Regions from separate parts of the Kluyvera sichuanensis genome, predicted to be linked through region 3. Evidence: predicted binding sites of a transcription regulator. Region 3 holds the regulator's gene; each other region holds the start of a gene.
What was found. Region 3 encodes LexA, which represses DNA repair genes until DNA is damaged. Its sites were predicted from a motif close to TNCTGTATGTACATACAGNA; they were not measured.

Region 1: sbmC (DNA gyrase inhibitor SbmC) is a predicted target of LexA. The motif match lies at 3,179-3,198, and genes of this name have one in related genera.
Region 2: AB2B48_RS03170 (DinI-like family protein) is a predicted target of LexA. The motif match lies at 5,213-5,232, and genes of this name have one in related genera.
Region 4: metR (HTH-type transcriptional regulator MetR) is a predicted target of LexA. The motif match lies at 5,024-5,043, and genes of this name have one in related genera.

Annotation. Positions count from the first base shown of each region.
Region 1 covers NZ_CP162271.1:5,044,949-5,052,964, reverse strand. The annotation lists gene AB2B48_RS24005 (EamA family transporter) at 1-266, shown strand, start outside; gene AB2B48_RS24000 (LysR family transcriptional regulator) at 263-1,165, opposite strand; gene AB2B48_RS23995 (serine hydrolase domain-containing protein) at 1,307-2,617, shown strand; gene sbmC (DNA gyrase inhibitor SbmC) at 2,692-3,162, opposite strand; gene xisR (excisionase family protein) at 3,677-3,877, opposite strand; gene AB2B48_RS23980 (hypothetical protein) at 4,255-4,446, opposite strand; gene AB2B48_RS23975 (hypothetical protein) at 4,535-5,119, opposite strand; gene AB2B48_RS23970 (hypothetical protein) at 5,985-6,803, opposite strand; gene AB2B48_RS23965 (lytic transglycosylase domain-containing protein) at 6,851-8,016, opposite strand, start outside.
Region 2 covers NZ_CP162271.1:649,735-657,750, forward strand. The annotation lists gene csgD (biofilm master transcriptional regulator CsgD) at 1-433, shown strand, start outside; gene csgE (curli production assembly/transport protein CsgE) at 472-825, shown strand; gene csgF (curli production assembly/transport protein CsgF) at 835-1,248, shown strand; gene csgG (curli production assembly/transport protein CsgG) at 1,273-2,118, shown strand; gene rluE (23S rRNA pseudouridine(2457) synthase RluE) at 2,144-2,815, opposite strand; gene icd (NADP-dependent isocitrate dehydrogenase) at 3,045-4,295, shown strand; gene AB2B48_RS03165 (GNAT family N-acetyltransferase) at 4,390-4,860, shown strand; gene AB2B48_RS03170 (DinI-like family protein) at 4,932-5,174, opposite strand; gene AB2B48_RS03175 (LysR family transcriptional regulator) at 5,709-6,560, opposite strand; gene AB2B48_RS03180 (AzlC family ABC transporter permease) at 6,706-7,413, shown strand; gene AB2B48_RS03185 (AzlD family protein) at 7,410-7,718, shown strand; gene AB2B48_RS03190 (alpha/beta fold hydrolase) at 7,760-8,016, shown strand, end outside.
Region 3 covers NZ_CP162271.1:4,072,151-4,080,166, reverse strand. The annotation lists gene AB2B48_RS19575 (cupin domain-containing protein) at 1-406, opposite strand, end outside; gene zur (zinc uptake transcriptional repressor Zur) at 533-1,048, shown strand; gene AB2B48_RS19565 (CsbD family protein) at 1,104-1,313, opposite strand; gene dinF (MATE family efflux transporter DinF) at 1,450-2,769, opposite strand; gene lexA (transcriptional repressor LexA) at 2,838-3,446, opposite strand; gene AB2B48_RS19550 (diacylglycerol kinase) at 3,546-3,914, opposite strand; gene plsB (glycerol-3-phosphate 1-O-acyltransferase PlsB) at 4,043-6,472, shown strand; gene ubiA (4-hydroxybenzoate octaprenyltransferase) at 6,619-7,491, opposite strand; gene ubiC (chorismate lyase) at 7,506-8,003, opposite strand.
Region 4 covers NZ_CP162271.1:3,951,299-3,959,314, reverse strand. The annotation lists gene AB2B48_RS19035 (CZB domain-containing protein) at 229-666, shown strand; gene udp (uridine phosphorylase) at 720-1,481, opposite strand; gene AB2B48_RS19025 (dienelactone hydrolase family protein) at 1,719-2,531, shown strand; gene metE (5-methyltetrahydropteroyltriglutamate--homocysteine S-methyltransferase) at 2,578-4,839, opposite strand; gene metR (HTH-type transcriptional regulator MetR) at 5,075-6,028, shown strand; gene AB2B48_RS19010 (carboxylate/amino acid/amine transporter) at 5,916-6,815, opposite strand; gene yigL (sugar/pyridoxal phosphate phosphatase YigL) at 6,901-7,701, opposite strand; gene pldB (lysophospholipase L2) at 7,743-8,016, opposite strand, start outside.

The DNA.
Region 1 (8,016 bases), 970 kb from region 3:
ACGTCCATGCGGATGCCGTGGGGCTGATGCTGGCAGTGCTCTCCGGGGCGCTGATGTCCGGCGGGGCCTATCTGCTCTGGTATTCGCTATTACCTCAGCTCAGCCCCACCACTGCCAGTACGCTGCAACTCAGCGTCCCCTGCCTGGCCGCACTGGGCGGGCTGATCTTTATGGGCGAAGCCATTGATATGCGCATGCTGTTGGCGATTGTTATCACCCTTTCCGGCATTGGTCTGGTCATTGCGGCGGACAGACGGCGGATTTAATCCGCGCGCCTACTCACCTCCCGCCACAGCGCAGACAGGCGGGTGAGCGTGTCATCAATTAACATCCGCTTTTCGCTACCCGGTCGCCAGATGGTCACCATAGTCTGGCTAATACCTTCATTACCCACCACCGTGGGAATCGCGGAAACATGTTTCCAGCGCGCCGCCTCAAAATGGGTCGGTAAAAATCCCCATCCGCACCCTGCCTCCATCAGGCTGCGCAGCATCTCAAGCTCGTTGGCCACAATGATATTGCCGGAGATTTGCAGCCGCCGCGCCATGGGTACATCGCTTGCAGAGTGCATCACCACCTGCGGCGTTAAAGAGAGATCAAGCAGTGAACAAGGGCGCACGACATCGACAAACAGCGACTCTGCGGCGTAAAAATCCATGTCGATAGCACCGAGCGCGCGCCACTCCATATCGCTGCCGACGCTGTGGTTGTTGGCCTGAAAGAAGCCCAGATCGGCCTGCCCGCTCGCCAGCGCTTTTTCACCTTCAGCGCGTGAGGTGCATCTTAGGCTCAGACGGATCCCCCGCTTCGCCATCTGGGTAATTAACGCCTGCAAAAAACGGCGCGGCGTAAAGGGATCGTAGGCAACGCCCAGCTCCTGCACCTCCGTTGATGGCACCTGACGGGCAAACTGTTCGAACGCCCTGGCCTGACGCATCAACAGGTGCGCCTGGCGATGAAGCTGTTCGCCTTCAGCCGTCAGTTGCAGCGCTCGCCCCTGACGGACAAACAGCGGGTAGCCAAGACCATCTTCCAGCAGATCGATAAGATCGCGAAGCGTAGTGCGATCTTTTTCCAGCTTCATCGCGGCCTTCATCAGGCTGCCGTGCTCTGCAACGGCGGTGAAGGCTTCAAGCTGAGAAAATGAGTAAGACAGTGACGGCACGCTGGCTCCTTTTGCAGTGCATGTGGGGGTTTTTCCCCCATTACGCGTTTTTTATTATAGTGCGGCGATTTTTATACTGCACCCATCCCGTCACCCCGCCGGGACAACGTGTCTATGGGTATAACTAAAATCGAGAATGCTATGAATAATAAACATAAATCCTTACCTGCAAAGTCCTGTCTGCTGGCAAGCCTGGTCGCTGGAGCACTTCTCTCTTCTCCCGCCATGGCGGCCTGTGAAGGCACGGAGCTCACCGCCTGCCCGGCCCCTTTTGATACCACCCTGCCCGATACCAAAACCATGCTGACCTGGGATCAGGCCGAGCGCGTTATCGGTTTTCGTAACGACTACCGCAACTATCAAGGCGATGTTTTCCATCACGGGAAATCCGTGCCGTTAGTGACGGCGGAAAAACCGCTGACGCAGGCGAGCTATCAGATCAACGGCAAACAGTGGACGCTTCAGGACTACCTTAAACGCCAGAACGTCAGCGGCATGCTGGTACTAAAAGACGGTAAAATTGCCTGGAAATACCTGGGGGCAGGCAACACCGACACCACGCTCTGGACCTCCCGGTCGGTAGGGAAATCGGTGGTGTCTACGCTGGTAGGCGTGGCGTTAAAAGAGGGAAAAATCCACTCGATGGACGATCTGGTTACGCAGTATGAACCCGATCTGAAGGGCACCGCCTGGGACGGCGTGACGCTAAAACAGCTGATTCAGCACACCTCCGGCGTGGCATGGAATGAAGATTACGCGAATCCGCAGTCTGATTTCGCCAGGCTCACGCAGTGTGAAGCACACTCGGGTACCTATGACTGCGTCCGCACGCTGGTCTCAGGCCTGAAACGCGCCCATCCGGCGGGTGAAGTCTGGTCTTACTCCTCCGGCGGCGCCTGGCTGCTGGGCGACGTGCTGGAGCGCGCGACGGGCATGACGCTTGCTGCCTACATTGAGCAAAGCATCTGGCAGCCGTACGGCATGGCGAGCGATGGCGTGTGGCACGCCTACAGCAAAAACCAACATGATGTTGGCGCACACGGCTTTAATGCCACCCTGGAAGATTGGGGCCGCTTCGGCGAGTTCGTGCTAAACAACGGCCGCCTGCCGAACGGCAAGCAGATTCTGCCGGAGAACTGGGTTACTCAGTCGGCCGACTGGAACAAGGCGAAAAATTCTGTCTCCGTGGCGCATCCGCAGGGGCTTTATGGTTATCAGTGGTGGAATAACGAAGTGCCTGCCAACGCCAAAAACGTGGTGCCAGCGCCGCAGGATTCGCTGAAAGGATCCATGTGGGCGCTGGGGATTTATGGCCAGATGATCATGGTCAACCGCGCGGAAAATCTGGTGATCGTCCAGTGGTCAACCTGGCCGCAGGCAGAACCGTCGTTCAACGCCCAGCCGCTGGAAGCCTCGCTGATGTTCAGCGCAATTGCAAAAGCATTGCATTAATCATCCGCGATACAGGGCAGTAGCCCAGCAGATGACCACGCCAGAGCCGGACTTTACGCTCTGGCGTTTTCAGGTCAGGCCTTCGGCTCTACCGCGATAAACATATCGATATCCCAGTAGCCCTCTTCCGCCCCGTTATTGTGGTAAATCTCAAAGCAGGGCTTTGGTGCCCACTGATGGGTTTCGTCCTTCATGACGCTATCAAAGAACTGATACCAGGGCGTGGCGAAGTCGTGGTTGATAACGCGAGCCTGCGCGACGGCATACAGCCCGCCCGCCACTTCCGCCAGCATCACCCCTTCGCTGTTGGCAGGGATAACGAAATCATCGGCCACCGACACCACGGTATCACAGCGCAGCTTCTCGGCAGGCACTTCATCCGGGTTGTCGTAATAGACGGCAAGCCACTCCTGAGCAGGGATTTGCTGACCATCCACCCACATCATCAGCTGCTCAAAACCCTGTTTGACCGTCTGCTCCCATGGGCCAACCATATGAAAACCGGCAATTTTACGTTGCTTAACCTGCTTAATCTCGTAGTCCATGCTGCCTCCGTTAACATACTGTAATTTCATACAGTATAATTGACGTATTTTGGTTTCGACAAACGAACAGTGAACATTATGTGAGCAGATTCGCACTCTTGCCAGGGGAAGAATGTAGGGGAGGATTTCAGGAAAATGGTGCCCTGCAGGATTCGATATAAACAGGTAACACACTGTTTTAAATTGATAATCAACCATTCAATTTCACAACGTGCCCCCTTTAATGCCCCCAAATGTTTTTATCACCACTTTTTTGATGAGTTTTTCACGCAGATTTGTTCCGGGTTATCGCAATGCCGGCGCATTCCCCAGTTTCCTAGGTTTCTGGCGTAAGCACTTTTTCTATTACGCCAGTTTCCTAGGTTTATGGGGAAGAGAACGTCTCGCTTTCTCCAGAAACTAAAGAAACTGGCGTAATAATAGAGATTCTGCGTTTTGGCATCACATCGAATTCGGGAAACTCGCAACGACCTTGAATAAAATCCATGATCAACACAATGCCAGTGAAACCCGGTTATCCGTCCGAGCGTTTTGTTCGTGGTATTGCGGGCTTCTGGCGCTCAACCCAGTTATCGACCTCATGGCGGTTGTAGAGGATAGGGGAGTTTTCCTTAGGCTGGCAATCACCGGAGTAATGCCGATACTCGCGCCCTTCCATCCAGGACTTCTCCCGGGCAGATTTGATGGCATGTTTAGTTAGCCCCGTGATTGCCATCAATAGCTCTTCGGATACCCATTTATTGGGAACTAGTTGGATAATGCTCTTCTCTGACACACAGACACCATTAAGTTTGACTCATCATGCCAGTGAGCATACCGAAGGCGCTATTTTTTAACGTGAACAGGCCCAAGCTATGGAAACTCTTCCATGTGTACTTAAAAAGCGTTAGTTCAGTTGGTTCAGTCGGTTCGATTTGTAAAGACTGTTGTTTTTAAATGAATTATTCACAAAAAGTGAACCAACACGTCCAGTATTTGAACCAACATAAAGAGGCCGTGAACCAACACGACGCTTAAAAACTGCTATTCAGAGAGAATGGTTAGGGTGGAATCCACCAGCATGGTACTTGCCTGGTGCTGATATGGTGCCGATCATCTCACACGACGCGGCGATGGTTTATTCCATTGGTAAGCAGGGCCGGTCATCATTTCGCGGTACCGCCTGGATAAGGCCGTACCCTCTGCCAAATGTCGCTTCAACTCTCGCAGCTCCAGCGGTTCGAGCTGGTGGCCGTCATGTTCAAGCTTAGCAATGGTCAGCAACTCTATTTCACGTGGCGTCATGGATTATCTCCCTGCTGGTGGTACGCAGCATTATAATGCCCGCCAGGAGATACTTCACTGGCTGGCGCGGTTATACCTGCGTATCCCCCTAAACTCCTGCCTTGCGGTATACACGACTGGTGATCCGCTCCACAACGGGAGAGAACGCTTTCCAATAGGCAGCCTCAGCCTGTACTAGCCGGGCGAGACGTTTATTAAAAATCTCCCAGCGCATTCCTTTAGGCTTCGGGAATAGATGTGAGTGATTTGCCAAGTTACGAGTCAGTTCGGTATTTCCCCAAATTGCGTAACGCTGGCGGCGAATATCCCTGCGCATTCGGGTTAATTGATCCTCACTCTGGCTGGCATAGTGAAGCTTCCAGCATTTCCTGCAGGCGATGTCTTTCTTTCCGATATACAGCTTGGCCGCCCTGGTGCCGCAGTGAGGGCAAACGTACCATTGCCGCACTCCGTAGCCCGCCTGCGTGGTGGTGATACCGATAGCACGCGTTACGCCGTTGATGGTTACCGCATACCCACCAGCCTGCAGGAAGGTATAGAGGGTTCCAGACTCGGTCTGAGTATAAAGCTGTGTGCCGGGTGCGGCGCTCTCCAAGCGGCGGCGCATATTTGCCAGAAATGGCAGACCTATGCGGGGCAAATCCTCCGTGTAGTTGCGCGTTCTGCTTCTCACTGATTAACACTCCTGCGCGCTGCTGTGAAAAATTGAATACGAAATAATATGCGTATTTTACTGGATACCAGTGTGGAAACCTCGATCCAATTACAGGGCTTGTCGTCCTTTTTATGGACTCCGAAAACCCCTCTTCCTTTGCTCTATGATGTCCGAAAATTCCAATATAAGGTGATGTCAGATAAATCTTCCCAACGTTCCTCTTGTGTTGTGATGGTGGAAAAATCTTCGTTACGTATTGATGTTCGAAAAACCTTGCTCCGTTTCCTCTAACGTAACTACGTTAGAAAAATATTCCACCCATACAATGATATCTAAAAAATCTTTCTTCCCATTATCCTGCCTCGTACTTGTCGCGAAATTCCATACAGCGGGTCTCTCCGCCATTCTGCGACCTCAGCGGTGTACGATTAATCTTTAATCGACTGACTTATCAGCCGGTCAACCGCGCGCGCGCGTACTGTTGCATAAAGTCGCTTTCCCTCGCGTAGTGATCACCGATAAATCTTCCCACCTCGCGTAGTGACTCCGCTAAAACCTTCCCAGCTCGCATAGTGAGGTAATTAAAATCTTCGCGCGCGTACTGGTCACGAAACTCCCTCGCCTCGTGTAGTGATGTCGGAAAAACCTTCGCGCGCACAAAACTTCTTCCGCTCGCGTGGTGACCGTAAGAAAATCTTCACGTGCGCGCCCATGCGCGCGTACTTGTCTCGAAATCCCGTACAACAAGGCTTGAGTTGGTAAACACACTGGTGTGCGCTTGGAGCGTCACTGCTCATTGGAAGGCTTAGGGTAATCTTAGGGTGGGTGGGATATAGCTATCAGGGCCTGGGTAAAAAAAAGCCCGGCGAACCGGGCGAATTAATTAGTTAGGTGCTTTGGGGTCAACATTAAACGTGACATCACCTTCTGTGTTTTGTCCTGCATAGCTGGCGGCTATTCGAGCGAGTCCTTTGTAATCAGCAATTCCATCAGATTGCTGCGAAACAACAGAGCTGCCAACCTTCCATAGCATATTTACCTGTTTGTTGTTGGTGTACGCCTTTGCATCAAATGACTGAAGAATAACTCCCGCGCCATAAAACGTATCAGTTACAGTCGTGTTATAGGCACCGGTAATGCCATAAGTCGGGGTATAAACAGTTGTTGCCGTTCCAGTGGTATTAGCAGTTCCGTAGCCACCGCCATAACTATTAAACGTGGTGTTTGCGCTTCCGTATGTTGTTGCTGAGCTCACACCTGTTTGCCCATAAATCGGGACTGTAACATTGCGAGTATTTGAAACAGCGCCACTTCTCAAAAAGTTCAAGAGGATTGCCTGGTCCGCTAATTTTTCATCTTTAACTTGCGTATATCCCTGTCTCGATAGGCTATCAACCACTACCGCGGCTATTTGTGTGTATTCAATCTGTTTAGTGTTCCAGAGCTCTTGGCTCGCAGGGATAATTACGAATTTCTTACCTACAGATTGCCCAGAAGATAAGGCATTTACAGTTACCAGCGGTTTTTGTGCGCATCCAGCCAATAATGACAGAGCAAATAGCACTATGAGCTTTTTAAGCATGACGATCTCACCCAAGAATTGTGTGGTTGTAAATTTATCATCACTGTAAGCAAATGTAAGCAGCGCATTTATGATGTAGCAGCTAATTATGAGAGTTAGCTCAATATCACCATCGCGCATCACAAGCCCTCCCTAGCCTTTATGATGCCGATAGCCAGCAAAGATGATTACTCCTCGTCACCATTATCTTTCATGCCGCTTAGCGTAGCGACAATCCCGGCCCTTGTCAGTTGAGTGAATCCTTCAACCCCCACGGCATCCCGGATCGCTTTCATGGCAATCTTATTAGCAGCAAATCGTTTCTCAGCTGCGGCTATCGCTGCCGGTGATGCTCCCGCGTTTACTGCCTTTGTGGCTTCCTGAACCGCCTTCTCGATGGCATACCGGCCACTTCTCGTTACGCCAATTTTCGCTACTGTATTCCTCAGCGTACCACCAGCGATCATGCCGCCAATCGAGCCCAATACGCCACCACCAAAGCCACCTGCGATTGCGCCAGACTGCTGAATGCCATTCATAATTACGCTGACAATTTTGGGAAGACCGGTATCGAGCTTTTTGAGGGCCTCTGTCGTTCTGCCGGTGTGCTCTATATATCTTTGCGGTCTGGTACCGGCTTTAGCGAGCACGCCGTACTCCTTCATGATTTTCCCAAGTTCTGGCGCATGGCGACTGATGGCTTTTACATTCTGCGGAGTCATTATTTTGGCAAAAGACAGGAGGCCAGCACTTTCACCGACACCACCCTTTTCTCCCTGCGACGCAGCATGCTGAAGGATAGAGGCTATTGCTGGCTGGCGTTCTACTTCCGGCAGTGCGGCGATAAGGCGGTGAAATGCCCCGGGGCCGCTATCAGCAGAAGCCTTAAGCATATCGACACCTTTTCTTACCATGGAGTCTGATGCCAGATCCCGGCCAAAAACTGATTCGGCATTTTGTTTGGCGGTAATGTACCCCTTCGATAAATCGTTAGCTTTCTGCCACTCCGGTAGGAAATTGCCTTTTTCAGCCATAGCGCGCATATCATCAGTGATAGCTCGACGCATCTCCCCGGCTGTCCTGGCGGCATAGGCCTTACCGGCACGGATGTTCGCCTGTTCCGCATCGGCAAACTTCGCACGCCATGCTTTCATGCCGTCAAAGGTTATGCCGCCCCCCTGCCCGTTAGCTGCCTGAAACTGCTTCATTTCCGGGCTCAGCGGCACGCCAGCTGATTTCTCAGACTGAACAACAGCCATTCCATTACTCATCTTCATTCTGTCGCGTGGCATCGTACTGCGCAGATCTGCCCATGCCGTATTCTCGGCAGTTTTCATGTCGGCTAGGCTGGCGC
Region 2 (8,016 bases), 1.7 Mb from region 3:
AACTGAGTTACGGCGGTTACGTGATAAAGTTAAAGTCCTGCTGATCAATATGCCGGATGATTACGCCTTCCACGAAGTGGAGAGCTGGCCTGGGATCAGCGCGGTATTCTACTTATCCGTTGATGAACACACCCTGATTGAAGGCATCCGCAACGTGCAGAAAGGCGGCTGCCATTTCCCTCACGACCTCACCAGTTATCTTATTAATCAATCAGGTAGTTACCGTTATCATGACGATACCAGCGGGCTGACGCAGCGCGAGAAGGACATCCTGAATAAGCTCAGGATGGGTGCGTCAAACGTGGAGATCGCCAGGCTGCTGTTTATCAGCGAAAATACGGTAAAAACGCATCTCTATAATCTCTTTCGCAAGATTGCGGTTAAAAATAGAACGCAGGCCGTCTCCTGGGCTAACGAAAACCTCAGGCGATAGTTATGAAATATTTATTCCGTATTACAGCATCAATATTGATGCTGATGGTATCGCACGCCAGTTATCCAGCGGAAGTCGAAGTGCCGGGCCTGGTTACCGATAACACTATTACACGGGTCGGGCATGATTTCTATCGTGCATTCACCACCCACTGGGAGGCGGAATACCCTGCGGCTATAACAATTAATGAACGCCCCAGCGCGCGCTGGGGAAGTTGGATAACCATTAAAATCGATCAGGATGTTTTATATCAGACTTTTTTATTTCCGAGTAAAAAAGACTTTGATAAACAAGTCTCAATGGCCATCGCTGCTGTTTATGACTCTGTATCGAAAAGAGCCATTAACAAAGCATTATTAAATACCGGTGATTTGACCCACGACGAGTTCTAGGAGCGTACGATGAAAGTGCTTTCTGTGATGCTTGGCATCGGCTTGCTATCGACTTCAGTTCATGCTGGGAATTTAACCTTCCAGTTTATTAACCCTAATTTTGGTGGTAATCCCAATAACGGTGCATTTTTACTTTCAGAAGCAAATGCGCAGAACTCTTATAAAGATCCCAATGCTTATGATTGGGGAGCTGTTTCGGGAACATCGGCATTAGATAATTTTTCTTCCGCCGTTCAGTCGCAATTATTGGGTAGCCTGATGGGAAATGTCTCCAGCGGTAAACCGGGGCGGTTAGTGACCAATGATTTTATTGTTGATATTAAAAATGTCGACGGTCGGCTCCTGATGAATATTCTCGATCGTAAAACCGGGAAATCCTCAACCATCGAAGTTGACGGTCTGAACAGTGTTTCATCAAATTAATCACCTCCGTGGCGAGATGCAGAAATGAAAAATATAGCTGGCGCAGTGGTTATTTTTATTAGCCTGTTTATGCTTACGGGCTGTATTACCTCTCCCCCTAAACAGGCGGCGAAACCGACGTTATTACCGCGGTCGCAAAGCTACCAGGACCTCACCCATTTACCGTCGCCAAAGGGCAAGCTGTTTGTCTCGGTTTATAATATTCAGGATGAAACTGGGCAGTTTAAACCCTATCCGGCCAGTAACTTCTCAACGTCCGTACCGCAAAGCGCCACCGCCATGCTGGTGTCGGCGTTAAAAGACTCCAACTGGTTTATCCCCCTTGAACGTCAGGGACTGCAAAACCTGCTCAACGAACGCAAAATTATTCGTGCGGCGCAGGAGAACGGCACCGTGGCGGTGAACAACCGCACCCAGCTGCCGTCGCTGGTGGCGGCGAATATCCTGATCGAAGGGTCGATTATCGGCTATGAAAGCAACGTGAAAACGGGCGGGGCAGGGGCGCGCTATTTTGGTATCGGCGCCAGCACGCAGTACCAGCTTGATCAAATCGCGGTGAACCTGCGCGTGGTCAACGTCGGAACCGGGGAGGTGCTTTCATCGGTAAATACCAGCAAAACAATCCTCTCCTATGAGTTCCAGGCGGGGATCTTCCGCTATATCGACTACCAGCGCATTCTGGAGGGTGAAGTAGGCTATACGGTGAATGAACCGGTGATGCTCTGTCTGATGTCGGCGATTGAGACCGGGGTTATCTATCTGGTGAATGACGGGATCACGCGTAACCTGTGGCAACTGCAAAACCCGTCAGACGCTAACGCCCCGGTGCTGGAGAAATATAAGAACATCATTGTGCCCGATATTTCCTGACCGGGCTTGTCCTGTGAGCGCGGTGTTAGCTGCGCTCTGCGGCCGATGCATCGGCATCGCGCCATTCGCCGTTTTTCAGGTCATCCAGCGTATAGCTGCCCATCGCATAGCGAATCAACCGCAGCGTTGGGTAGCCTACGTGGGCGGTCATCCGGCGCACCTGGCGGTTACGTCCTTCATAGAGCGTGACCTTTAGCCAGGCGGTTGGAATGGCTTTGCGCTCGCGGATCGGCGGATTGCGCGGCCATAACCACTCCGGCGCGTCTACTTGCTCAATACCGGCGGGCAAGGTGGGACCATCGTTCAGCGTCACGCCATTTCGCAGTGCCTCAATAGCCTCCGGCGTCGGTTCACCCTCAACCTGCACGTAGTAAATTTTCCCGGTGCGCTTACCCGGCTGCGTGAGCCTGGCCTGCAGCGCGCCGTCATTGGTTAACACCAGCAGCCCCTCGCTATCCCGGTCGAGACGACCTGCAGCGTAGACATTTTGCACAGGAATATAATCTTTTAGCGTGCTACGTCCTGCTTCGTCAGTAAATTGCGGCAACACATCGTAGGGTTTATTGAACAGAATAACGCGTTTTGGTTGGTTATCTTTACGCGTCCTGGTGGCTTGTCGTGAGCTGAATCGCTCAAGCTGGTTTTTTCTAAATGAAGTCTTAATCATAGTATTTTCAGGCTCTATAGATTCGCGCATTATAGCCTAATAACGAGAGTCTTTCATGGCGACAAACAATCAGGTAGTATTGACAGGCTTATTACAAAACATTAACAAAATGCTCTAACTCTTTGTGTTGCAGGAAGACGGTAAGACAGTGCATCTCCAGGCTATACCTAAACGGGATAAGTGGAGTGGGCGTAGTAGCGGCAAGAACCTGTGGCGTAAAGGATGACGAGCACACCAGAAGCGCTCGAAGGAGAGGTGAATGGAAAGCAAAGTAGTTGTTCCGGCGGAAGGTCAAAAAATCACCCTGAAAGACGGCAAGCTGAATGTGCCACACAATCCGATTATCCCATTTATTGAAGGCGACGGTATCGGTGTTGATGTCACCCCAGCAATGCTGAAAGTGGTTGATGCCGCTGTTGAGAAAGCCTACAAAGGCGAGCGTAAAATTTCCTGGATGGAAATTTACACCGGGGAAAAATCCACCCAACTTTATGGCCAGGACGTATGGCTGCCAGCAGAAACGCTGGATCTTATCCGCGACTACCGTGTTGCTATCAAAGGCCCTCTGACTACGCCAGTTGGCGGCGGCATCCGTTCTCTGAACGTTGCGCTGCGTCAGGAGCTCGACCTGTACGTGTGTCTGCGTCCGGTTCGCTACTATCAGGGCACCCCAAGCCCGGTTAAACACCCAGAACTGACTGATATGGTCATCTTCCGTGAAAACTCTGAAGACATCTACGCGGGTATCGAATGGAAAGCTGACTCGGCTGACGCTGAGAAAGTGATTAAATTCCTGCGCGAAGAGATGGGCGTGAAGAAAATTCGCTTCCCTGAACACTGCGGTATCGGCATCAAGCCGTGCTCCGAAGAAGGGACCAAGCGTCTGGTGCGTGCAGCGATTGAATACGCTATCACCAACGACCGCGATTCTCTGACCCTGGTTCACAAGGGTAACATCATGAAGTTCACCGAAGGCGCGTTCAAAGACTGGGGTTACCAGCTGATTCGCGAAGAATTCGGCGGCGAACTGATCGACGGCGGCCCGTGGCAGAAAATCAAGAACCCGAACACCGGCAAAGAGATCATCATTAAAGATGTGATCGCCGATGCGTTCCTGCAGCAGATCCTGCTGCGTCCGGCTGAATACGACGTGATCGCCTGTATGAACCTGAACGGTGACTACATCTCCGATGCGCTGGCAGCTCAGGTTGGCGGTATCGGTATTGCTCCGGGCGCGAACATCGGTGACGAATGCGCACTGTTCGAAGCGACCCACGGTACGGCACCGAAGTACGCAGGCCAGGACAAAGTGAACCCAGGTTCTATCATCCTGTCCGCAGAAATGATGCTGCGTCATATGGAATGGTTCGAAGCGGCTGACCTTATTGTTAAAGGTATGGAAGGCGCGATCAACAATAAGACCGTGACCTATGACTTCGAACGTCTGATGGAAGGCGCTAAACTGCTGAAATGTTCAGAGTTTGGTGACGCAATCATCGAAAACATGTAATCCAGTTGCTGGGTTCGTGATAAACGGGAGCCGCTGGGTTCCCGTTTTTTTTGCCTTGTAAAAACGACAATAACGATAAGCGAGGGAAATACTGATGCAAATCAGACAGGCTACACCGCAAGAAGCAGAACGATGCTGGGATATTCGGAATCAGGCTATTCGCGCGGGATGCACATCGAGCTATGACGCGACGGTCATTGATGCATGGACGCCGGACAATATGCCTGAGCAGTATCGCCAGGAGATTGTTAACTATCCGTTTTTTGTGGCGGTGGACGATAGCGATCGACCGGTGGCAACGGGTTATCTCGATCTCACTTCCGGTAGCGTAGAGGCTATTTTTACTCTGCCTGAGTACACCGGAAAGGGATTGGCCGGATCGATTATGAATGCAATAAAAAGAGAAGCCCGCGCCCGTGGATTTCAAACGATTACCTTGTCCTCTACGCCCAATGCGCAAGGGTTTTATGAGACGCAAGGATTTACCGTTGTGAAGGAAAGCGTGCACTTCTCTGCATCGGCGAATGCGCAATTGCGCTGCATCGATATGATGCTGAAACTGTAAGGGCGACGCGAACTTCTCTGGCGCTAACGACGCGTAGCGGGTGTTGTGCCAGAGAAGATAACGGCACCGCGTTATTCACTCACCAGCCAAAACTCCGCCTCGTCGAACATCTCCTGCACCGTGCGACTGATCTGCTCTTTTTCATGCTTGCTGGCATCCGTATTGATGGCCGGCAGCGTCATCATCGGTTTCACCCGAACTTCAGCATCCGGGAAAATGCGGTGCACTCTCTTACTCAATTCGCCGAGAATGATCTCTTTTGCACCAGGCAAACCCTCAAAATTCCTTTTGTCATAAACGAGTTCCACGAACATTTTTAGCCTCTCTTTACTGGGTATAACGACAGTATATATACTGTATGCATAAACAGTGTCAATAGAGTGAGTTCATTATGACGTTTTATTCACCCACCGGCCCAGGCCAAATGGCGGCGCTGCCGCTGTTCGGTGACCTCGTTCCCTGCGGGTTTCCGAGTCCAGCCGTTTTCCCATCTGGTGTTTGTTGTCAATCGATACCATAATTTCAAAAAAAATCCAATAATTCATTATCTTAGTTGACTTTTCTGGCGCGAGACATATTGATTTTTATGTTGACAAGTATCAGAGAATAAGAACAAAACAGATGAAGCTATAACCGGTAAAGGTAATCTATTAATGAGTCGGTACGGCTGGTTGCTGATGCCACTTAAATGTGGTTTGGCTTTGAACAAACATTACTACTTTCGTCTTGGGACCTTTAAGGGGGCCGCTTGGAAAACGGAAAATATCCTACGCCAAGCGTGCTTTTTGAGCTGACATGGCGGGCAGCTATGAGCGAAGAGCGGACGTTGAGGCACCTAATAAATCGTCTCAACTTTCAACTTTTCTGACCCGTAATGTCCTGAGGAGCAAATCGTACAAACTATCCACTGCAGGAGAACCCTGGGAAGTACGGCTTCTGAACAATGAGACTTCCATGGGTTCAAGAGGCCCCAAAAGATGTTCACTGCCAAGAATTTGCAGATGAGGCGGCACGCTGCACTGGGTCAGCACCGCCACAGCCAGGCCACTTTCCACTGCGGTAATCTGCCCTGACAGGCTGGAGCTGTTATACACCACCTTATATCTCCGCCCCTGCAGTGCTAATGCGTTGATAGCACTACGTTTAGCAAGGCTTGTACTTTCATAAACCGCAATGGGTAATGGATCGCGCCGCCAGACCTCAAACTGTGGAGAACCCACCCACACCATCGGTTCATAAAACAGTAACGCGCCTTGGTTGGGATGTTCCCGGGAAACCAGTGCCAAATCGAGATCGCCGGCCTCAACGCGAGGAATTAAAGACGTTGATTGCTCACAGCTCAGTTCGATCTCGACTGACCCAAAGTTAGGGGCAAATCTCTTCAGCGCAGGGGTAAGGTATTTTGCTGCATAGTCATCAGGGACCCCCAGACGAATACGCCCTGTTAACTCCTTACCGTGAAATGCGGCCTGCGTTTCAGCATGAAGGTCGAGCATCCTTCGGGCATATCCCAGCAGTTTTTGACCTTCAGACGTGAGTTGATGTTGACGAGGACCGCGAAGTAATAGCTGACACCCTAATGCAGATTCCAGCTTTTTAAGTTGCATGCTGACCGCAGATTGTGAGCGATGGACTTCAGGTGCCGCAGCCGAAAGCGATCCCGCATCCACTACCGCGACAAAACATTTAAGCCAGTCCATCTGGAGGTCTTGATAATGCACCTTTGAGCCTTGCATTCGGTAATCAAATATTAACATCAATTATTATGCGTTTTTATCGATTCCACAACACTGTCATAGTGGCCCCCTGTTTGCTTTCACTGTTATGAAATTCATGAGGTCCCGGATGACGCATCACCAGCCCGATTTGTCTCAACTTAATCATTCGCTGATATGGGATGGTTTTCGGCAGCTTATCCCGGTTTCACTCTTTGTCGCTATTTTGGGTGCCGCCTTTGGCCTGGCCGCATCGCAGAAAGGAGTGGACCCGACGTCGGCGACAATGATGAGTTTGCTGGTTTTTGCCGGTTATGCTCAATTCGCCACCTTAGAGCTTTGGGCCGATCAGGTTCCTGTATTAACCCTTATTGCCACCGTTTTTGCCATTAATGCCAGGCATCTGTTAATGGGGGCCACTTTATACCCGTGGTTGCGCGCGTTAACACCCGCTAAACGCTACGGGATCATGATGATCGTTTCCGATGCTAACTGGGCCATGTCCATACAGGCATTCAGCAGGGGAAGCGCAGGGCTGGGATTACTCTTTGGTGGCGGTCTTGCGTTATGGCTTTTTTGGGGAGCAGGGACCCTGGCAGGAGTGTATTTCGGGAGCGTTATCCAGGATCCCAAAAGCGTTGGTCTTGATATGGTCATGGGGTGTTTTCTCCTTTCTATGGTGTTCGAAGGGGAAAGAAACCTGAGGATGTTGATTATCTGGGCCGCAGCGGCCAGTGCCTCGCTGATAGCGTATAAATGGTTACCAGAAAATAGTCATGTGATCGCTGGAGCCCTCGCCGGAGGTATTACTGGAATTATAATGAGAGAGAAAAAATGAGTATTGAGACGGTAGGCTCAGGACCTCTTATTATTATTTTGATTATGGCGTTGGTCACCCTCGTTACCCGATGGGGCGGTGTCTGGATTATGTCTTTTGTGCCTTTTAATAACCGAATAAAAGCCTTTATTCAGGGGATGTCAGGCTCCGTTCTCGTGGCGATTTTAGCCCCCGTTGCCCTCACAGGCGACAAAGGCGCTCAGATGGCATTATTGACCACGGCCGTCGTGATGCTGGTTTTTAAAAGACCTTTAATTGCTATCACCCTTGGGATTGTCGTTTCAGCCCTGGTCAGATATTTTTAACCCGTTTTGAGCTAATCCTCCGATACATTTAAGCGAGTGCTATGAGTCTAACGCCACGAACGATCGTTTTAATTCCCGGGTATATGCTGAATGAAATGCTCTGGCGTGAATTTGAAACATACCTGCCGGCAAACTGTATTGTTCATCATGCTTCCGTAACCGAAGGACGAACCCTCCATGATATCGCGCAGCATATGAGTACCTGTCTGCCTGACAAATTTACGTTGATAGGTTTTTCACTGGGAGGGTACATTGCCCGGCAGTTTGCTGCAGATTTTCCGGATCGTGTGGAGTCCCT
Region 3 (8,016 bases):
ACGAAGCATTCAGCGGGTAATAGATGCGGTTGTGTTTTTTGTTCGCCTCACCCACCACCAGTAGCCGAACCTCTTCGGAGGTGTTGTTGATAAAGGTATGGCAAACGCCGGTTCCGGCAGGAAAGCCGACGCTATCTCCCGGCTGCAGCTTCCACAGATAGCCGTTGATCCACGCCTGCGGGTAGCCCTCCAGCACGTAGATAAACTCCTCTTCGTCGCTCTCCGCATGCGGGTATGAGGTGCGGCGACCTGGCGGGAGACGCTCGTGGTGTATACCAAGATGCCGCAACCCCAGCGCGCGGGCCAGCGGCGCACCGATGGCAAAAAGCTCATTGCTGTCGGGGTAAGTGGAGTCATCGGGTCCTTCAACGTCATGCCAATGGCGAATGCAATCGGGTCTTTTCATCATTTTTCATCCTGAGTGTGAAGTACGCCTGCTATAACACACCTATAGCACACCTGCGGAAACTCGGCGTTTCCGGCATAACATGATAAAGTAGAGGTTTGTTTCACCCGTAACCCGAGGACGCCAATGGATAAGACCACTACGCAAGAACTGTTAGCGCAGGCTGAAAAGCTGTGTGCGCAACGCGGCGTGCGCCTGACTCCGCAACGTCTGGAAGTGCTGCGTCTGATGAGTCTCCAGGAAGGGGCGATTAGCGCCTACGACCTGCTCGACCTGCTGCGCGTTAAAGAGCCGCAGGCTAAACCGCCGACGGTTTATCGCGCGCTGGAGTTTTTGCTCGAACAAGGCTTCGTGCATAAGGTCGAATCAGCCAACAGCTACGTGCTCTGTCACCTGTTCGATCAGCCAACCCACACCTCCGCCATGTTTATCTGCGATCGCTGCGGCGTGGTGAAGGAAGAGTGTGCGGAAGGGGTGGAAGACATCATGCATGCACTGGCGGCCAAAATGGGCTTTGCCCTGCGTCACAACGTGATTGAAGCACACGGGCTGTGTTCGGCCTGCGTGGAAGTGGAAGCGTGCAGCGCGCACGAACACTGTCATCACGACCATACCATTCAGATTAAGAAGAAATCCCGCTAGCAGGCGCTAAACAGGGGGAGCGTACTTCCTTGTACGCACGGGCAGGAGGACGTTATTACCAGCGGTGGTTGTGGCGTTTGTCCCAGCTATCCACCTCTTTCTCGGCCTGATCTTTCGCGTAGCCGTAGCGTTCCTGAATTTTACCGACCAGCTGATCGCGTTTGCCTTCGATCACCGTCATATCATCATCGGTCAGTTTGCCCCATTGCTCTTTCACTTTACCTTTAACCTGTTTCCAGTTACCGCCGACTTCGTCTTTATTCATCATCGAATCCTCGATCGTCAGTGAGTGAATAGCAAAACCGATGCTTCAGGAAAGGCATCTTTTTCGCTAAGCGTGAGGTTAATTGTAGTCAGTCATTCTGAGGTCATTTCATTATTCGGAATCTTTAACCATTTTGTCAGGCAAACCAGCTGTTGTTTTTCCAGTGGCGACGCCAGATAAAGGCCAGCGATAGCCCGCGCAGTGCAAGGAATACGGCGAGCGCCAGCCACAGTCCGTGGTTGCCAAGCAGCGGCAGCGCCAGCATGGTGAGCGCAAACCCGGCGGCAGCCACCGCCATGCTGTTACGCATCTCCGCGCCGCGAGTGGCGCCGATAAACATTCCGTCCAGCAGATAGCACCACACGCCAATCACCGGCAGCACCGCCTGCCAGAGCACATAACGGTCGGCAAGCTGCTGTAGCTCAGGCAGCGACGTCAGCAGCGCCACAATATGTTCACCCAGAAGGGCGTAAATCAGCGCAAACGCCAGCGCCACGACGCCCGCCTGGCGGCATGCTGCGCGCCAGACCTCCAGCAACTTGCTGCCGTCGCGCGCGCCATAGGCCTGCCCGGAGTGGGCTTCCACCGCGTAGGCAAAACCGTCCAGCGCGTAGGCGGTGAAGGTCAGCATGGTCATCAGCACCGCGTTCACCGCCACCACTTCGCTGCCAAGGCGGGCACCGAAGACGGTCACCGCGCCGAAGCAGAGCTGGAGCAGCAGCGAGCGCAGCATGATGTCGCGATTGAGCGCCAGCAGGCGGCGAAAATCGCCCTGCCAGGCCGTTTTCAGCATCGCCCACGAGATCCCGCGCATCACCAGCACCTTGCGCGCCATCCCCAGCCCCACCAGCAGCGTGGCGTATTCGGCAATCGCCGTTGCCAGCGCCGCGCCCTGCACGTTCATGTGCAGTCCCATCACCAGCCACAGGTCGAGCACGATATTCAGCACGTTCCCCACCACCAGCAGCACGACCGGCGCACGGGCGTACTGCACGCCCAGCAGCCAGCCGAGCAGCACCAGGTTCGCCAGCGATGCGGGGGCACTGAGCCAGCGGATATCGAGGAAGCGCCGCGCCTGCTCCAGCACTTCGCCGCTGCCGCCAACGATGGAGAGCGCCAGGTTAATCAGCGGCGTTTTGAAAAGAATGATCAGCAGCCCGGCGCCCAGCGCCAGCATAAGCGGCTGCACCAGCGCGCGGGCCAGCGCCTGCGGGTTCTTCGCGCCAAACGCCTGCGCCGTGAGCCCGGTGGTACTCATGCGCAAAAACAGCAGCAGCATAAACAGGAAGCTGGTTGCCGTGGCGCCAATGGCTACGCCGCCCAGATAGACGGGGCTATCGAGATGGCCGATAACAGCGGTGTCGACCAGCCCCAGCAACGGCACGGTAATGTTGGAGAAGATCATCGGCAGCGCAAGGCGCCACAGCGCCTTATCGGCGTGAGTAAGTAGCGGCATGAGTTTTGACCAGAACGAAAAAAGGCTGCGATAGCGGAAGTATCGCAGCCATTAGAATGGGGGGAGAGTTACAGCCACTCGCCGTTGCGGATAACGCCAACGGCCAGCCCTTCGATGGAGAAGTTCTGCTGACGCAGATCGACCACGATAGGCTTAAATTCGCTGTTTTCCGGCAGCAGTTCGACGACGTTACCCTGTTTTTTCAGGCGTTTTACCGTCACCTCTTCGTCGATACGTGCGACCACAACCTGGCCGTTACGCACGTCCTGGGTTTTATGCACGGCGAGCAGGTCGCCATCCATAATACCGATGTCTTTCATCGACATACCGCTGACGCGCAGCAGGAAATCCGCGCTCGGCTTAAACAGGGACGGGTCAACCTGGTAGTGACCTTCGATGTGCTGCTGCGCCAGCAGCGGTTCGCCCGCCGCGACGCGGCCTACCAGCGGCAGGCCCTCTTCTTCTTCTACCAGCAGGCGGATACCGCGAGAAGCGCCTGAAACAATCTCAAGGACGCCTTTACGCGCCAGCGCTTTCAGATGCTCTTCAGCTGCGTTTGGGGAACGGAACCCCAAGCGCTGAGCAATTTCCGCACGCGTTGGCGGCATGCCCGTCTGGCTGATGTGATCCCGAATGAGATCAAACACCTCTTGCTGCCTGGTCGTTAACGCTTTCATTCCGCCCCCTGGGTGTATATACAGTTATGCTGTGAGTATATACAGCTACTGCCTATTTTGGAACCATAAAACTCACGAAATCAGGCAGTTTTCACGACTTTAGTGAAAATGAGACCACAGCAGCGTCGCCCAGGTGAACACCGCCACGAAAATAGACAGCAGAACCGCCGCCGACCCCATGTCTTTCGCCCGGCCGGAGAGCTCGTGATAATCTGAGCCGATACGGTCAACGACTGCTTCCAGTGCACTATTGAGAATTTCCACTATCATCACCAAAAGGACGGACCCGATGAGCAGGACACGGGTGATGGCATCGACATCCAGCCAGCAGGCGATAATAATCGCGATAACAGAGGCAACCCCTTCCTGGCGGAACGCCGCTTCATTGATCCACGCCGCGCGGAATCCTTTCCAGGAATAGCCCGCAGCTTTGATGATTCGGGTAATCCCAGTGGTATTATTGGCCATCTCAAGAACCTTTTTCGTTTTTACGTCAATGACAATGCTTGTTATGAGGCGGTAGAACAGAAATTTTACGGACTTTCTGATATTCTTGCCGCGCATTTGCATGATTAACCAGAGGCTTTACATCGTTTATGTCCGGCTGGCCACGAATTTACTACAAATTACTGAATTTACCATTAAGTGTTCTGGTAAAGAGCAAGTCTATTCCGGCACAACCTGCCCAGGAATTGGGGCTTGATACGTCGCGTCCTATTATGTACGTCCTGCCTTATAACTCTAAGGCTGACTTGCTGACGCTGCGCGCTCAGTGCCTGGCGCACGATTTACCCGACCCGCTTGAACCGCTTGAGATCGACGGTACGCTGCTGCCGCGCTACGTCTTTATCCACGGCGGCCCGCGCGTGTTCACCTACTACACGCCGAAAGAAGAGTCGATCAAACTGTTCCACGACTATCTCGACTTGCACCGCAGCAATCCTGACCTGGATGTGCAAATGGTGCCGGTATCGGTGATGTTTGGTCGCTCCCCAGGACGCGAAAAAGGCGAGGTTAACCCGCCGCTGCGTATGCTGAACGGCTTCCAGAAGTTCTTTGCTGTCTCCTGGCTTGGCCGCGACAGCTTTGTCCGCTTCTCGCCTTCCGTCTCTCTGCGCCGCATGGCTGACGAACACGGTACCGATAAAACTATCGCTCAGAAACTGGCTCGCGTCGCGCGTATGCACTTTGCTCGTCAGCGTCTGGCGGCGGTCGGCCCGCGTCTTCCTGCTCGTCATGACCTGTTCAAGAAGCTGCTGGCGTCAAAAGCAATCGCCAAAGCGGTGGAGGACGAAGCGCGCAGCAAGAAAATTTCCCACGAGAAAGCGCAGCAGAACGCCATTGCGCTGATGGAAGAGATCGCGGCGAACTTCTCCTACGAGATGATTCGTCTGACCGACCGTATCCTCAGCTTCACCTGGAACCGTTTGTACCAGGGCATTAACGTTCACAACGCCGAGCGCGTACGCCAGCTGGCGCACGACGGGCATGAAATTGTCTATGTGCCGTGTCACCGCAGCCACATGGACTACCTGCTGCTCTCTTACGTGCTCTATCACCAGGGGCTGGTGCCGCCGCATATCGCCGCCGGTATCAACCTGAACTTCTGGCCAGCAGGCCCGATTTTCCGTCGCCTGGGCGCCTTCTTTATTCGCCGTACCTTTAAGGGTAACAAGCTCTATTCCACCGTGTTCCGCGAATACCTCGGCGAGCTGTTCAGCCGCGGTTACTCCGTGGAGTACTTTGTGGAAGGCGGGCGTTCCCGTACCGGTCGTCTGCTGGATCCGAAAACCGGCACCCTGTCGATGACCATTCAGGCGATGCTGCGCGGCGGTTCCCGCCCTATCACGTTAGTGCCGATTTACATCGGCTACGAACACGTGATGGAAGTGGGCACCTACGCGAAAGAGCTGCGCGGCGCGACCAAAGAGAAAGAGAGCCTGCCGCAGATGCTGCGCGGCTTGAGCAAGCTGCGTAATCTAGGCCAGGGCTACGTCAACTTCGGCGAACCGATGCCGCTGATGACCTACCTGAACCACCATGTGCCGGAGTGGCGCGAGTCTATCGACCCGATCGAAGCCGTGCGTCCTGCCTGGCTGACGCCGACCGTCAACAAGATGGCGGCTGAGCTGATGGTGCGTATCAACAACGCAGGCGCGGCGAACGCCATGAACCTGTGCTGTACCGCGCTGCTGGCTTCTCGTCAGCGTTCACTGACGCGCGAGCAGCTGACTCAGCAGCTCGATTGCTATCTGGCGCTGCTGCGTAACGCACCGTATGCGCCTGATGCAACGGCACCAACCTCTTCTGCCAGCGAGCTTATCGATCACGCGCTGCAGATGAACAAGTTCGAAGTTGAGAAGGACACCATCGGTGACATCATCATTCTGCCGCGCGAGCAGGCGGTGCTGATGACCTACTACCGCAACAACATCGCGCATATGCTGATCATGCCGTCGCTGCTGGCGTCGATTATGACCCAGCATCGCCAGATTTCCCGCGAGCAGGTGCTGAGCATTATCGATACGCTGTATCCGATGCTGAAAGCCGAGCTGTTCCTGCGCTGGGATCGCGCGGAGCTGCCAGCGGTTATCGATACGCTGATTGCGGAGATGGTTCGTCAGGAGATGCTTGCCGAGCACAACGGCGAGCTGCGTATCAACGCTTCCCACTCCCGCACCCTGCAGCTGCTGGCTGCCGGCGCGCGCGAAACGCTGCAGCGTTATGCGATCACCTTCTGGCTGCTGAGCGGCAACCCGTCGATGAACCGCAGTACGCTGGAGAAAGAGAGCCGGACGCTGGCGCAGCGTCTCTCGGTGCTGCACGGTATCAACTCGCCGGAGTTCTTCGATAAAGCGGTGTTCTCTTCTCTGGTGTTAACCCTGCGCGATGAAGGCTATATCAGCGACAGCGGCGACGCCGAGCCGGAAGAGACGATGAAGGTGTACCAGATGATGGCAAACCTGATTACCTCGGACGTGCGCTTGACGATTGAGAGCGTGACGCAGGAAGAGGCGGCGCAGTAAAAACAAAAATCCCTGGCTGAGACCGGGGATTTTTTTATCCGTTGATTTTGTAGGCTCCGAGCCAATCCCGGCTGCGCTTCGCTTGGCCGGGCTACGGGTCGGGCAACGGTTTGTAGGCCGGATAAGGCGTTTCGGCAATACCTGTATCAGATCTGCCAGTAACTCATCGCCAGGCCAATAAACAGCACCAGCCCCACGTAGTTATTATTCAGAAACGCCTGGAAGCATGGCCCACGTTCGCGGTGGCGAATCAGCTTCTGCTGGTAAACAAACAGCGCGCCAGCAATCAGAATTGACCAGTAAAACTCCCAATGCAGACCGTTCAGCCAGCCGATAAGCGCCATCAGCCCCAGCACGCACGCCTGCAGAATACCGATAATCAGGCGGTCGTTATCGCCGAATAGAATCGCCGTCGATTTAATGCCGATTTTCACATCGTCGTCGCGGTCAACCATCGCGTACTGCGTATCGTAGGCTACCGCCCACAGGATGTTAGCCAGCAGCATCAGCCAGCAGCTCAGCGGCAGCGTTTCGCTGACGGCGGAAAAGGCCATCGGGATAGACCAGCCGAACGCCGCGCCTAGCACTACCTGCGGCAAATGGGTATAGCGCTTCATAAACGGGTAAACCCACGCCAATGCCAGCGCGGCAATCGACAGTAGGATTGTCATGGTGTTGAGGGTCAGCACCAGTATGAAGGAGAGCAGCACCAGCACGATAAACAGCGTACGGGCCTCTTTCTCCGTCACCGCCCCGCTCGGCAGCGGCCGATTAGCGGTGCGCTTTACGTGGCCGTCAAATTTGCGATCCGCATAGTCATTCACCACGCAGCCCGCGGCGCGCATCAGCCAGACGCCGGCAACAAACACCGCCAGGATCCACAGCGGTGGCACGCCTGGGGAAGCCACCCACAGCGCCCACAGCGTCGGCCACAGCAGCAATAGCGCGCCAATCGGTTTGTCCGTACGCATGAGTCGATGGTAAGCGAGCAGCTTATTCGACCTAAGACTCCACTCCATTTTTCTTCTTCCTCTTAGTACAGCGGCGATGCGGGTAAAAAAAGCTCCGTCAGCAGCAGCGGTTTGCCGCTCAGACGCAGGCGGGAACGTCGCCCCCACAGCGCATCATGACACCCTATTTCGATAAAATCCCGGGTCAACGTCGATGACGTAAACAGATAGCGCCCGAGCGGCGTTTGCCCCAGTTGCTGTAGCGCCAGTTCCGGGCCGCACAGCGTCGACTCCGGCACCACGGTACGCCCGGCAAGCCAGGGTTCGTCGCCCACGCACAATAATATTTCTCGCAGCCAATAGCGAGGTTCATCCGGCAGCAAGTGCTGCTCACCGTCCAGCGCGTCCCGGCCCACGAAGGCTTCATTCAGCAGCGTGACGCTAACGGGTTTCCCGAACTGCTCAAACCGTTTGGTCATGGAATCTTCCAGCATCAGCCAGTCACGCTGTGCCGATTCGAGCGGGGGAATGACGTCAAAATAGCGCAGTGCGCGGAGTTGCGTCAGTGCGGGGTGCGACATGCCTGTCTCTCCA
Region 4 (8,016 bases), 120 kb from region 3:
ACAGCAAGGAAAATATACAACGAAAGAGTAATAACAAATATATATATTACAAAAATATATTTATAATGTCATTGCCTGGCAACATAAATTACCATACCCTTAATAAGTATATTATCCCAGGCAACTACAGCAACGCCTAATAATATAAGAATAAATTTATTAGTTATTAATCCCTATGAGCAATACGACTATAGAACATAGATAGCAACCATAAACATGGAGAATATTATGGAATTTAGCACATGGATAAAAAAGAGAATTGCAGGTGAAAATATTAGCCTTGGCATTCCTAAGGAACAGCAAAACCTGAACGGCTTAATCCTTGAAGAGGCCATTGCTTTTCATATTGCATGGCGTGAACGCTGGATTACCGCCCTGCGAGAGCATCGGGAAGATGAGTTTGATGCTGCACAGGTCTCTAACGATGCGTTGTGCCAGGTTGGTGAATGGATATATAACGAAGGCAAGTCATTAGCTAAACATCCTGAATATGAACGCTTTCGTGAACTCCATGCACAGTTTCATCAATGTGCCGGTTCTATTGTATCGCTACATAAGAAAGGCCATTTTATGGAGGCGTTAGCGACTGTAAAGAATGAACTGATGCCATTGTCAGAAGAAGTGGGATTATCTCTGGGCGAGTTATTAGAAGCCTCACAACATTAAATTGCCGAATATAAAAAAGGCCTCGTATGAGGCCTTTATACTTGAGCATTCCTTTACAGCAGGCGGCGTGCCGCTTCCACCACGATTTTCACCGCGTGGCTTTCAGTCTGCTTCATCGTCTCAGCGTTCGGGATTTCCTGCTGGGTACGGTTAACGATAACGCCAGCAACCATCCCCGCACGCAGACCCTGGCTTGAGCACATGGTTAGCAGCGTCGCGGATTCCATCTCGTAGTTCATTACGCCCATTGACTGCCACTCTTCCATCGAGCCTTTGTAGTTTCTCACTACGCGGCCGGAGAAGGTGTCATAGCGTTCCTGACCCGGATAGAAGGTATCGGAAGAGGCGGTTACGCCGATGTGCGTGGTCGCACCTACGGCTTTCGCCGCTTCAACCAGCGCAGTCGTACACGCGAAGTCAGCGACTGCCGGGTATTCCATCGGCGCAAAGTGCAGGCTCGCCCCATCCAGACGGACGGAAGCGGTGGTCACCAGAACGTCACCGACGTTGATATGCGGCTGAATGGCGCCGGTGGTGCCTACGCGCAGGAAGGTGCGGATACCCAGTTGGGCCAGTTCTTCCACGGCGATAGAGGTGGATGGACCACCGATACCGGTAGAGCAAACGATCACTGACTTGCCATCAAGTTCGGCACGCCAGGAGGTAAATTCACGGTGAGATGCCAGTTTTACCGGCTTTTCCATTAGCGCGGCGATCTTTTCCACACGTTCCGGGTCACCTGGGACGATAGCGAGTGTAGCCCCTTGAAGGTCGCTTTTGGTGAGGCCGAGATGAAAAACATCAGACTTGGACATAAAGAACTCCTCTGTGGTTCAGTTTTGTCAGAAGAAGCAAAAATGTACTTTATAGAAGACCACAACATCTTTTCGTGACCACAATCACTAAGAATTAAAAATATTACATTAAATTCCACGCAATTAGTGATTCACATCACATTAACAAGTTATTGTTACTCCCTGCTGACCAAAAATACGCCGCATTCAGGCAATGTGATTTGGCTATGAGTTCATTAAAAGGGTACGGAGAATGCCATGACAACCAACAGACAACCTGGATTTGCCCCTGCGGCTTCACCTCACGCCTCAACCACCGTTCATACGCCCGAAGAGGCTATCTCAGCGGGAGAAACCTCTATTCCTTCACAGGGTGATACGCTGCCAGCGTACTACGCTCGCCCTAAGCATAGCGATGCGCCGCTGCCGGTAATCATCGTAGTGCAGGAGATTTTTGGTGTCCACGAACACATCCGCGATATTTGTCGTCGTCTGGCGTTAGAGGGCTATCTGGCTGTCGCACCAGAGCTCTACTTCCGTCAGGGCGACCCGAACGATTATGACGATGTCCCCTCGCTGTTTAGCGGCCTGGTGTCAAAAGTCCCCGACGCGCAGGTGCTGGCCGACCTCGATCACGTCGCCAACTGGGCGGCACGTAACGGCGGTGATGCCAGCCGTTTATTGATGACGGGCTTTTGCTGGGGTGGCCGCATTACCTGGCTATACGCCGCACATAACCCGCAGCTCAAAGCCGCCGTTGCCTGGTATGGCCGTCTGGTGGGTGACAAAACGCTGAAGATGCCGAAAAACCCGGTCGACATCGCGGTCGATCTTAGCGCCCCGGTGCTAGGTCTGTACGGTGGCCAGGACACGGGGATTCCGCTGGAGTCGGTTGAAACGATGCGCCACGCGCTACGAGCGGCCAATGCAAATGCCGAGATCGTGGTTTACCCGGAAGCCGGTCATGCGTTCAACGCCGATTACCGCCCGAGCTATCATGAAGAGTCAGCGAAAGATGGCTGGCAGCGTATGCTGGCGTGGTTTGCGCAGTACGGCGGGAAAAAAGGCTAGTTCCCTTAGTAAAGGAAAACGGAGGCGTTAGCCTCCGTTTGATTTTTTAAGCCTGACGCAGGTTCTGCGCCGCTTTGACCATGTTCGCCAGTGCAGCACGGGTTTCTGGCCAGCCACGCGTTTTCAGACCACAGTCCGGGTTAACCCACAGGCGCTCCGCCGGAATGCGCTGCTCGGCTTTCTTCAGCAGAGCCTCAATCCACTCCACGCTTGGTACGTTCGGCGAGTGAATGTCATAGACGCCCGGCCCGATTTCATTCGGGTAGTCGAACTCTTCGAACGACTCCAGCAGCTCCATATCGGAACGGGAGGTTTCGATAGTGATCACATCCGCATCCAGTGCCGCAATGGAATCCATGATGTCGTTGAACTCGCAGTAACACATGTGGGTGTGGATTTGGGTATCATCCTGCGCCACCGCGGCGTTAATACGGAAGGCTTCCACGCCCCACTCCAGGTAGGCGGCCCAATCGCTACGGCGCAGCGGTAGACCTTCACGCAGTGCTGGCTCATCGATCTGGATGATACCAATACCGGCCGCTTCCAGATCCGCCACTTCATCACGCAGCGCCAGCGCAATCTGCTTAGCGATGGTTTCACGGGTCACGTCTTCACGCGGGAAGGACCAGCAAAGAATCGTGACCGGACCGGTCAGCATCCCTTTCACCGGTTTGTCGGTCAGAGACTGGGCATACTTCGCCCACTCCACGGTGATCGCTTCCGGTCGGCTCACATCGCCGATGACAACGGGCGGCTTCACGCAGCGAGAACCGTAGCTCTGCACCCAGCCGTTCTGGGTAAAGACGAAACCATCGAGGTGTTCACCGAAGTATTCCACCATATCGTTACGCTCGGCTTCACCGTGCACCAGCACATCGAGCCCCAGACGCTCCTGTTCGACGATCGCCTGCTTAATGTGTTCGGCAATGCCGGTGCGGTAGTTATTCGCGTCCAGATTCCCCTTTTTGAAATCCAGACGCAGGCCGCGAATCTCGGTGGTTTGCGGGAAAGAGCCGATCGTTGTGGTCGGCCAGGCCGGAAGATTAAAGCGAGAACGCTGCGCTTCAGCGCGTACCGGGTAAGCACTAGCACGCTGGCTGTCTTTGGCGGTAATCGCCGCCAGACGCTGTTCCACTGCCGCATTGTGCACGCGGGTTGAGTGACGGCGAGCCTGAATCGGCGCGCTCCACTCGACCAGTGCCGCCGTGTTGCCGGTGTTCAGCGCATCACGAAGCAGCGCCAGCTCACCACATTTTTGTAAGGCGAAGGCAAACCAGCTCTTCACTTCTGCGTCCAGGCGGGTTTCGACGCTCAGATCGATAGGACTGTGCAGCAGCGAGCAGGAAGAGGCGACCCAGAGGTCACGTTTACCCACCAGCGCTTTAATCTGCGCATATTTTTCAGTAAGGTCGGCGCGCCAGACGTTGCGGCCGTTAACCAGGCCAGCGGAGAGCAGCCAGTCAGCGGGCAGGCGCTGATGCAGGGCTTCAACATCATCTTTACCGTGCACCAGGTCAACGTGTAGCCCTTGTACCGGCAGCGTAGTAATGGTTTCCAGATTCGGCGTCACGCCCTCGAAATAGGTGGTGAGCAGCAGTTTCACCTGCCCCTGCAGCGCATCATAGGCCGGTTTAAATGCGTTTAACCATGCCTGCGGCAGTTCCAGCACCAGCGCAGGTTCATCAATCTGCACCCACTCAATACCGCGCTTCGCCAGTTCAGCCAGCACCTGCTGATACACCGGCAGGATGTCGTTTAGCAGGGTCAGGCGGTCAAACTGCTCACCCTTCACTTTGCCCAGCCACAGATAGGTAACCGGCCCCAGCAGGACAGGCTTCACGTTGTGGCCAAGCGCCAGCGCTTCGTCAACTTCGTCCAGCAGCTGGGTCCAGGTCAGCTTGAACTGCTGGCCTTTAGTGAATTCAGGCACCATGTAGTGATAGTTGGTATTAAACCATTTGGTCATTTCTGCCGCCGCCGCAGGTTCACCGGTCGGTGCGCGGCCACGGCCAATACGGAATAAGGTGTCGATATCGACGGAGCCATCTTTGTTCTGATGGCGAGCCGGGACGTTGCCCAGCAGCAGGCTGGTGGTCAACACGTGATCGTACCAGGCGAAGTCGCCCACCGGCAGCAGGTCGATACCCGCTTGCTTCTGCTGCTCCCAATGACGGGCGCGCAGTTCGCGGCCAACGGCCAGCAGTTCTTCACGGGAGGCGTTACCCGCCCAATAGCTCTCTTGCGCTTTTTTCAGCTCGCGACGCAGGCCAACGCGGGGGAAACCGAGGGTGTGGTTTTGAATAGTCATCATATGCCTCTCTTAAGTGTTTAAATCCTTTGGATTTTCAATTTAGGGAAGGCGGCAAGTTTATGAATCCCCGGGAGCTTACTTAAGTAAGTGACTGGGGTGAATAAACGCAGCCAACGCACCATAAATTTAAAAGACGAAGGATTTTAGCCGTCCAGATGTTTACACATCCATAATCGACAGGTACTGTATATTCCTCAAGCGCAAATTGTTCATGCCGAAGTGAAGGACTTTCATGATCGAAATTAAACATCTGAAAACGCTCCAGGCGTTGCGGAACAGTGGTTCTCTGGCGGCCGCCGCGGCGACGCTGCACCAGACCCAATCCGCCCTGTCTCACCAGTTCAGCGATCTGGAACAGCGCCTTGGCTTTCGGCTATTCGTACGTAAAAGCCAGCCGCTGCGCTTTACCCCACAGGGGGAGATTTTGCTGCAGCTGGCAAACCAGGTGCTGCCGCAAATCACACAGGCGCTGCAGGCCTGTCATGAACCTCAGCAGGCCACGCTGCGTATCGCCATCGAATGCCATAGCTGTATTCAGTGGCTGACGCCCGCGCTGGAAAATTTCCGCAAGCAGTGGCCGCAGGTTGAGATGGACTTTAAGTCTGGTGTCACCTTTGACCCGCAGCCTGCTCTACAGCAGGGCGAGTTGGATCTGGTGCTTACCTCAGACATCCTGCCGCGCAGCGGCCTGCACTACTCGCCGATGTTTGATTTTGAAGTGCGCCTGGTACTGTCGCCGGATCACCCGCTGGCGACCAAAGCACGCATCACGCCAGAAGATTTGGCGGCAGAAACATTGTTGATTTATCCGGTTCAGCGCCAGCGTCTGGATGTCTGGCGTCATTTCCTGCAGCCTGCTGGCGTCAGCCCACAGTTGAAAAGCGTTGATAACACGCTGCTGCTGGTGCAGATGGTCGCCGCGCGGATGGGCATTGCCGCTCTGCCGCACTGGGTGGTGGAGAGTTTTGAGCGCCAGGGTCTGATTGTGACCAAAACCCTGGGCGAAGGATTGTGGAGCCGCCTGTACGCCGCCGTGCGCGATGGCGAGCAGCGTCAGCCGGTGATGGATGCGTTTATTCGCTCAGCGCGGAATCACGCTTGCGATCATCTGCCGTTCGTGAAGAACGCGGAGCGACCCAATGGCGATGCACCCACAGTGAGGCCAGTATCACCGCAGCCCCTGTAAGGAAGCTCGGCCAGTGGGGCTGTTGATGCCAGATTGCCAGGTTCACCAGCAGCCCCGCGGGCACATGCATATTGTTCATAATGCCTAAGGTGCCCGCATCCACCTGCGTAGCACCGTAGTTCCACATGAAGTAGCCAATCCCCGAAGCCACCACACCAAGAAATACCAAAATCCCCCACTGCGGCAGAGTCTGCGGCATTTTCTGCGCGTTGCCGAGCAGCATCCAGGCCACCGTCGCGACCAGAAACGCCCCGAGATAGAACCAGGCAAAGGCGTTATGCTGCGGCATTGGCCGGGTCTCCATCAGACGCTTATAGCCCACCATACCGATGGCAAAGACGATATTGGAGAGCTGCACCAGGATAAGCCCGGTCCAGAAATGGTTAGTGATGTGGTCGTAACGAATAATCCCTGCGCCAATCACCGCCAGCAGCGCACTAAACGCGTAGCTCCAGCGCAGGCGGCGTCCGCTCATCAGGTCGTAAATCAGCGTGATGTAGAGCGGCGTGAGGACGGTAAACAGCAGCAACTCGGAGACGGTCAGGTAGAGATAAGCATGGAAGCTCAGCATATACATGATGCCAAGCTGCATTGCGCCCACCAGCATATACAGGCCAACGGTTTTCAGGCTGTGCCCACGGGTGCGAAGAAACGGCAGGAAGACCAGCGCCGCCAGGCCCACGCGCACCAGCACCGCAAAGTAACTGTCGACGTGTCCGGCAAGGTACTCGCCGTAGAAGCTAAAAGAGAAAGCCCACAGGATGGTGGTAATAATCAGGAGCGCCACAATGAATGTCTCATAGGAAGATGAGCATTCATTGTAGCGGAGTTACCGGTTGACAACTGACCAATAACTAGTCGGTTGTTGATAATTAACGCAGGTACATGTCGCGCAAGAAGTGCGGTACCGCGTCATCGGCGTTCGAGCCGATCACTTCAAGCTCCGGATGCAGATCTTTCAGACGCTGATGCGCGCCTGCCATGATGCAGCCTTTACCTGCCATCGACAGCATTTCGGCGTCATTCATGCCATCGCCAAACGCGATGCAATCTTTAAGGGTATAGCCCATCGCTTTCGCCACCGCTTCCAGCGCATGGCCTTTCGACACGCCGCCCGCCATCACTTCCAGACAGGTGAGCGTAGAGAAGCTGACGTTGACGCGATCGCCCCAGCGCGCGTTAATCGCCTGCTCCAAAGGCAGCAGCGTTTCGTGATCGTTGCAGGTGAAGAACACCTTGCTGACCCCTTCCGGCTCCAGCATACCCGGCTCATACAGGGTGTAGTTAAATACCGCTTCCTTGAAGAAACGCATCTCTTCCGGGCGATGACGGTTCATAAACCATTCGTCTTCACGGTAAACGTTGGTGACGATATCCGGGTTGTCATTCACGATGCCGAAGAGATCGGCGGCGATATCACGATCGAGGTTATGAGCGAAAACCTGTTTCCCATCGGCATCGTGCACGCGCGCGCCGTTGGAGGTGATCATGTAGGATTTGATCCCCAGATTATCGCGAATCTGGCCTACGTCGATGTAATGACGTCCGGTCGCAAAGACGAAGTTCAGGCCGCGCTCGGTGAGCAGCTTTAGCGTCTCTTTCGCGTACGGCGTTAAGTGGTGGTCGGGGGAGAGTAAGGTGCCATCTAAGTCAGACGCAACAACCTGGTACATATTCGAATTTAACCTCTAAACAGTGCGCCGCTGGCGCCGAATTAACAATGTCGACGGAAAAAATCGACGATGGCAGTGAGTGCGACTGAGCGCATAGCGTCCTTTTCAAAAAGGATCTCATGATAGGCGCCCTGTATGACAAGCGGCTTACCGCCATCACAAGGGTGGCCCGCTTCGGCGCGAATTTCGCAATAACGATCGTGCATGCGATTATCAACGACGCGTTCCTCCTCTGCCTGAATCAGCAGAACGGGGAACGTCTCTTTTGCGGCACCGGCGAGGATTTGCTCCCCTGCCAGGATACCTTCTCTGACC